DNA from 2 places in the Lutispora sp. QWL-02 genome. Region 1 is predicted to be linked to the other one. Evidence: a T-box and tRNA genes for the amino acid it is inferred to sense, from the RefSeq annotation. Region 1 holds a T-box; the other holds one or more tRNA genes.

What was found. A T-box is a leader RNA that pairs with one kind of tRNA and senses whether it is charged. The one in region 1 lies ahead of serS (serine--tRNA ligase), so its partner is inferred to be a tRNA-Ser.
Region 2: it encodes a tRNA-Ser, which carries the amino acid that the T-box ahead of serS (serine--tRNA ligase) is inferred to sense. The anticodon was not compared.

The regions. Positions count from the first base shown of each region.
Region 1 is NZ_CM177762.1:379,634-383,059, reverse strand. Features, by position in the region: gene proS (proline--tRNA ligase) at 124-1,569, shown strand; T-box leader at 1,702-1,904, shown strand; gene serS (serine--tRNA ligase) at 1,956-3,227, shown strand; gene AC4HCY_RS01585 (DNA-3-methyladenine glycosylase I) at 3,368-3,426, shown strand, end outside.
Region 2 is NZ_CM177762.1:264,441-267,866, reverse strand. Features, by position in the region: gene AC4HCY_RS01135 (S1C family serine protease) at 1-870, shown strand, start outside; gene AC4HCY_RS01130 (GNAT family N-acetyltransferase) at 1,130-1,975, shown strand; tRNA gene AC4HCY_RS01125 (tRNA-Ser) at 2,038-2,129, shown strand; gene AC4HCY_RS01120 (Fic family protein) at 2,548-3,210, shown strand.

The DNA.
Region 1 (3,426 bases):
TTGAGATAGCATGATATTCATGCTAAATTGGGTGGTACCACGAGCACAACCTTCGTCCCATTATGGAGATGAAGGTTTATTTTTTTTTCAAATATATATCTATCGATTAAGGAGTGATTTTTTATGGAAAATAAGAAGGAACAGGATTTTGTAAAAGAGATTACCCCTATGGAAGAGGATTTCTCTCAATGGTACACAGATGTAATACTAAAAACTGATATGGTGGATTACGCTCCCGTTAAAGGGTGCATGGTCATAAAACCCTATGGTTATGGAGTATGGGAAGGCATACAAAGAGTAGCAGACAGAAGATTTAAAGAAACAGGGCACAAAAACGCCTATTTTCCTTTGCTCATACCAGAAAGCTTTCTAAAGAAGGAAGCGGACCACTTCGAAGGCTTCGCACCAGAGGTTTTATGGGTCACTCACGGCGGCAACGAAAGATTGGCAGAAAAGCTGTTTATAAGGCCTACATCAGAGACTATAATTTGTACCATGTATTCAAAATGGGTTCAATCCTATAGGGATTTACCGGTTCTTATCAATCAGTGGTGCAATGTTATAAGATGGGAAAAGACTACCAGGCCATTCTTGAGAACTGCTGAATTCCTGTGGCAGGAAGGACATACAGTTCATGCAACTGAAGAGGAAGCACAGGAAGAAACCTTGAGGATGCTTGAGGTTTACAGACAGGTAGCAGAGGACGAATTGGCCATGCCTGTTATATTGGGGGAAAAGAGTGAGAAGGAAAGGTTTGCGGGAGCCAACAAGACCTATACCATGGAAGCTATGATGCATGACGGCAAGGCTTTGCAGGCAGGAACCTCTCATAATCTGGGGCAGAATTTTGCAAAGATGTTTGATATACAATTCCTTGATAAGGACGGGATAAGAAAATACGGCTGGAGCACCTCCTGGGGCATATCCACCAGATTGATAGGCGGCATCATAATGGTGCATGGAGATAACAGAGGGCTGATGATGCCTCCGAGGGTTGCACCTGTTCAGGTTGTTATCCTGCCTATAGCATTCCATAAGGAAGGCGTATTGGATAAGGCTTATGAAATAAAGAGCGAATTGGCAAAGAACTTCAGAGTTGAAATGGATGACAGGGATACCTACAGCCCGGGCTGGAAGTTTAACTATTGGGAAATGAAGGGTGTGCCCCTCAGACTTGAAATAGGTCCGAAGGATATTGAAAAGAATCAAGTTACTGCAGTGAGAAGGGATACTCTTGAGAAATTTACGATATCTATGGATGGCTTGACCCAAAAGATCGGGGAAATATTGGATGACATCCATCAAAACATGTTTAATATGGCATTAAAGAATAGGGAAGAAAAAACTTACACTACCACTGATTATGAGGAAATAAAGAGAATAATGAAAGAAACTCCCGGCTTTGTAAAAACCATGTGGTGCGGAAGCAGGGAATGCGAAGATAAGCTGAAGGAAGAGACATCGGCTACCATAAGATGCTTGCCCTTTGAACAGGAGGAATTGGGGGATACATGTCCCTTCTGCGGCAAAAAAGCTGAGCATATGATCTATGTAGCAAAGGCGTATTAATAGGACTCAGGATTCAGAACTCAGAGCTCAGGAGTAGAGCAGGGATCTGAGTAATACATTGGCTTTCGAAACTTTTGCATAAACTGCTTGAAAAATTTAATAATAAGTAGTAAAATGAAAAAAACTATATAGCAAAATGCATTGATGGGAAAAAGTAGATGAAACTGCTATAAAGAGAGTCGGCGGATGGTGAAAGCCGATATGCAAGACATTGAATTCCGTCCCGGAGCGGCCTGTGATGAGCAGGAGCGGTGAAACCGTTAGATTTTTGAGAGAGCAGCATCTGCTGATGCTGTTAACTAGGGTGGCAACGCGGATTACCTTTCGTCCCTTTTGTGGGGACGGAAGGTTTATTTTTTTACCAAAAATTTTAAGGAGGTAATTTTATGCTTGACATTAAAGAAATAAGAGCTAATGCAGAAGAAGTAATAAGAAAGCTGAAAAGAAGAGGCGGAGAATACAGGGTCGGGAAGATACTTGAATTGGATGAAAGAAGAAGGGCGTTCTTGGCTGCCGTTGAAGATCTGAAGGCTCAAAGGAATAAAGTATCCGAAGAAATAGCCAAGATCAAGAAGGCAAGAGGAAATGCGGATGGGCTGATTGCTGAGATGAAGGCAGTTTCCGATAGAATAAAGGAAGATGATGACAAAGTAAGGGAGATAGAGGATGAAATCAATCAAGAACTCTTGACCATCCCTAATACTCCCAATGACAGCATCCCTGACGGCAAATCCGACGCGGACAACAAGGAAATAAGGAGATGGGGAGAGCCCACTGAATTCCCCTATGAACCCAAGGCTCATTGGGATATAGGAGAGGACTTGGGCATATTGGATTTCGCCACCGCAGGAAAGGTCACAGGTGCCAGGTTCACATTCTACAGAGGCTTGGGCGCCAGGCTTGAAAGATCATTGATAAACTTCATGCTGGATACTCATACGGCAAATGGATATACCGAGATACTGCCTCCCTATATGGCCAACAGCAGGAGCATGCAGGGAACAGGCCAGCTTCCTAAATTTGAGGAAGATATGTTTAAAGTAAACAATACGGACTATTATCTCATACCTACCGCAGAGGTTCCTGTGACCAACATACACAGAGAAGAAATATTGGAAGGCGTGGAATTTCCTATAAAATATACTGCCTACAGCGCTTGCTTCAGAGCAGAAGCCGGCTCTGCAGGAAGAGATACCAGAGGGCTCATAAGGCAGCATCAGTTTAACAAGGTAGAGCTTGTGAAATTTGCTCATCCGGATAATTCCTACGAAGAGCTTGAGTCACTTACGAATGATGCAGAAAGGATTCTGCAACTTTTGGGCTTGCCCTATAGAGTAGTATGCCTGAGCGCAGGGGATATAGGATTTTCATCTGCCAAGACCTATGATTTGGAAGTGTGGATGCCCAGCTATAACAGGTATGTAGAAATATCAAGCTGCAGCAACTTTGAAGATTTCCAGGCAAGAAGGGCTGATATAAAATTTAAGGAAAACCCGAAGGCCAAGGCCAGGTTTGTTCACACCCTGAATGGCTCAGGAGTAGCGATAGGAAGAACAGTAGCCGCTATATTGGAAAACTTCCAGCAGGAGGATGGCAGCGTATTGGTGCCAGAGGTCCTAAGGCCTTATATGGGCGGGGTAGACAAAATAAAGAAGTAGCAGGATGGCGCTGAAACCGGTAATCAGGTTTCGGCGCTTTTTCTTTATTCTGGACAGAGGCTTTAAAGAAGGATATAATTTTCTAAAAGGTCAATGTAATACATTGGCATGTATGCCAATAAATTAAGGAGAAGCTTTTTATGAAGCGATGCAATTGGTGCGGTGAGGATCAGCTGTACATAAAATACCATGATGAAGA
Region 2 (3,426 bases), 120 kb from region 1:
AAGATAAAAAAGAATGTTCGGGATTTCTTCGGAGACAGCTATTTGAGCGAGGGCACCGGCTCAGGCATAATAATCAATGCTCAGGGCCATATTGTTACTAATAACCACGTGGTGGATGGCTCAAATGATATAATAGTTGTCCTGAAGGATGGGAAGGAATTGCCTGCAAAGATAGTAGGCAAGGATGCCCAGACAGATCTGGCCGTTATAAAGGTTGAAGAAAAGAACCTGCCCTATGCAGAATTGGGGGATTCATCAACCCTTGAAGTCGGAGAGCTTGCAGTAGCTATAGGCAGCCCTATGGGAACAGATTATGCAGGCTCTGTCACCGCAGGAATAATAAGCGGCTTGGATAGAAAGATATTTGTAGGCGACAAGAACATGACCCTTATCCAGACAGATGCAGCCATAAACCCCGGCAACAGCGGCGGCGCTTTGGTAAACTCTGAGGGCAAGGTTGTAGGCATAAACACGCTGAAGCTTATAGAGAGCAAAGTTGAGGGTATGGGATTTGCAATACCCATAAATGAAGCGAAACCGATAATACAGCAGCTTATAGAAAACAAGAAAGTAGCAAGGCCCTATCTTGGAATTCAGGGCTCAACGGTAGATGCTCAGACTGCCAAGCAGTACAACGTGCCGCAGGGAATACTGGTCAGAGGCGTTGTACAGGGAAGCGGAGCTGAAAAGGCGGGACTCAGGATTGGGGACATAATAACCAAAATAGACGACAAAAAAGTTGATACTATAGAGCAGCTGATTGAAATCATTAGAGGCCATAAGGTAGGAGATGTCCTTAAGGTAGAGGCCTATGGCGAGCTTAACAGGTATAAAACCATCCAAGTAAAATTGACCGAAAGCTCAGACTAAAGTTGAACGAGACTTCACCCAGTGTTAAAAGCAGGCAGGTTTGCCTGCTTTTTCAATATTTTAGTTTTTGATGGTCCAAAATTATGATATAATCATTACAATAAAACGAGGCTTCATTGCTATTAATGCCTGTCATCCTGAAGGCTTTGCCTGAAGGATCTTATTCAAGCTTTCCCAGGATGGCGGGAAATACTGTTTTCTAAAGCTCATATGGAGATATAGAGCAAAAATACTGTTATATTATTAGGGGGGATTGCATATGTCTTATAAAAACTGCAATGATGTAGACTTTGAGTTGGTGTACAAATGTTTTAATGAAGGCTTTTCAGACTATATCGTAAAGCTGCATCTGCCTTTGGAAGCCTTTAGAAAAAGATTTTTTGGCTGCGAAGGCAATGAACTGAAAAATTCCTTTATCGCAGTAGAAGAAAAAGGTCCCGCGGGTTTGGTCTTCGGAGGAATAAAAGATTATCAGGGGATAAAAACTATGAGGTGCGGAGCTTTATGCATAATCCCTGATTATAGAGGAAAAGGAATTGCAGATGAACTCTTTTATCTTCACAAGGAAAGAGCAATCAGCGAAGGCTGCAGTCAGATGATGCTTGAAACCATCGTAGGGAATGACAGGGCTATGAACTTTTATAAAAAGCATGGCTATGAAAAAGTCTATGATTTGCAGTACTTTAAATTGTCGGATTTGAGCAATTTGAAACACTTGGATAAAAAGCATTATATAAGACCCATTGATTTTAATGGATTGGAAGAATCAAGAGAGCTTATGGGTGATGTCCATATCAACTGGCAGAATGATTTCCCTTATATTGAAAGATCAGAAGGGCAGCATAACTACGGAGCATTTGATGGGGATAAACTGATCGGAATACTGAGCATAAATGAATTCGGCAGGATTAATTTGATTTGGGTAGATAGGAAACATAGAGGAAAAGGAATTGCAACAAGCCTTTTAAGCGATGCAGCGGAAAGATTGAATTTGATAAAGCTTGGTGCAAGCTTTCCAAACAACTATGCTCTCTACGGATTTTATAAGAAATTGGGCTTTGAAAAAGAAAAAATAGAGCAATATGAGATGTATTTACCGCTTTGATAAATTTTCATGTTGCCAATTAGATTTTTTTTTAGTATAATAACATAGTGCGAGCAGCAAACGGAGAGATGGCTGAGCTGGTCTAAGGCGCACGACTGGAAATCGTGTGTAGGCTAATACCCTACCGAGAGTTCGAATCTCTCTCTCTCCGCCATTATGAATTAAGGGTTGTAAGGTTTTATATCTTGCAACTTTTTTTAATTTTCCGTGCCTGTAATTGTGACATTATTGTGACATTTTTCATTTTTGAGAGAAATGACGTTATCAATGGCTACTGATGCTTTTTTATAAGGAGGGGGCTGTTGCACAACTAACAAATAGTTAGCTGTGTAGCAGCTGTTTTTTTATGTATTCATAATAGGTGGATGCAGCTAAGCCGACAAAGTTAAGTATCAAGGATATATCATAACCTCTGTTTATCCACCCTAATGCAATTGCAACTTTATCGGCTACCTGGGGTTTGCTCCGTGCAATGCCTGCTATTTATCTTGCATCATCACCTTGGATGGCGGGCATGATATAAGATAACTCACCATTCAGTTAACGATTTACTTAAAGCACACGGTATCCTGATGAATGATCTGGTAAAAGAAGCAGGGCGCTTTCGTTCTGGCGGTGTAGGCGTATTTAAGGGAGAAAAGGTTATACACATGGCGCCGCCAGTTGATCTGGTGTCTCAGCATATCGCCAACCTCCTGCGTTGGACAGAAACCACAAAGGTGCATTCTCTGATTAAAAGCTGTGTATTTCATTATGAATTTGAGTTTATCCATCCCTTTGCAGATGGGAATGGCCGCATGGGAAGAATGTGGAACACTCTGTTACTGTACCAATGGAAGCCAATATTTGCATGGATACCTGTAGAAACAGTCATACAAGAAAGGCAGGATGTTTATTATGCTGCTCTTAGTGAAGCGGACAGGATTGCAAATGCCACGCCGTTTATAGAGTTTTTGCTGCAAGCAATTCTCGACACCCTTATAGAGATTGAAGGCGATCAAATGCCTACTGAAAGAATCAACCCGTATATTCAGCTATTCTTAGATAAACTGGGCAATGATGAGCTATCGGCTGGCGAAATCATGAAGCGCATGGGGCTAAAAAACCGTCCGGCTATCCGAAAAACATATTTGCAGCCCGCTTTGAACTCCCAGCTAATTGAGATGACGCTTCCTAATAAGCCGAACAGTAAAAATCAATGGGCAGATCATTACCTACAATGCGAACAATACTGATATTGTCGTTGGAAAGGTTACGCTTGACGGCACCGCGCCGGAATATATTGACGGCTGTTTTTATGTTCCAAGCTATACCTTTATGCAGCTATTAGATACGACGGTAGATTTTACCTCTTGTATTGAAGATACATCCTATCTATATGACATGCAGCTGGATTATTTGCATAAGCAAACCCTTATGATCATTTACCGGCAGCTTAAAAATAGACGGCA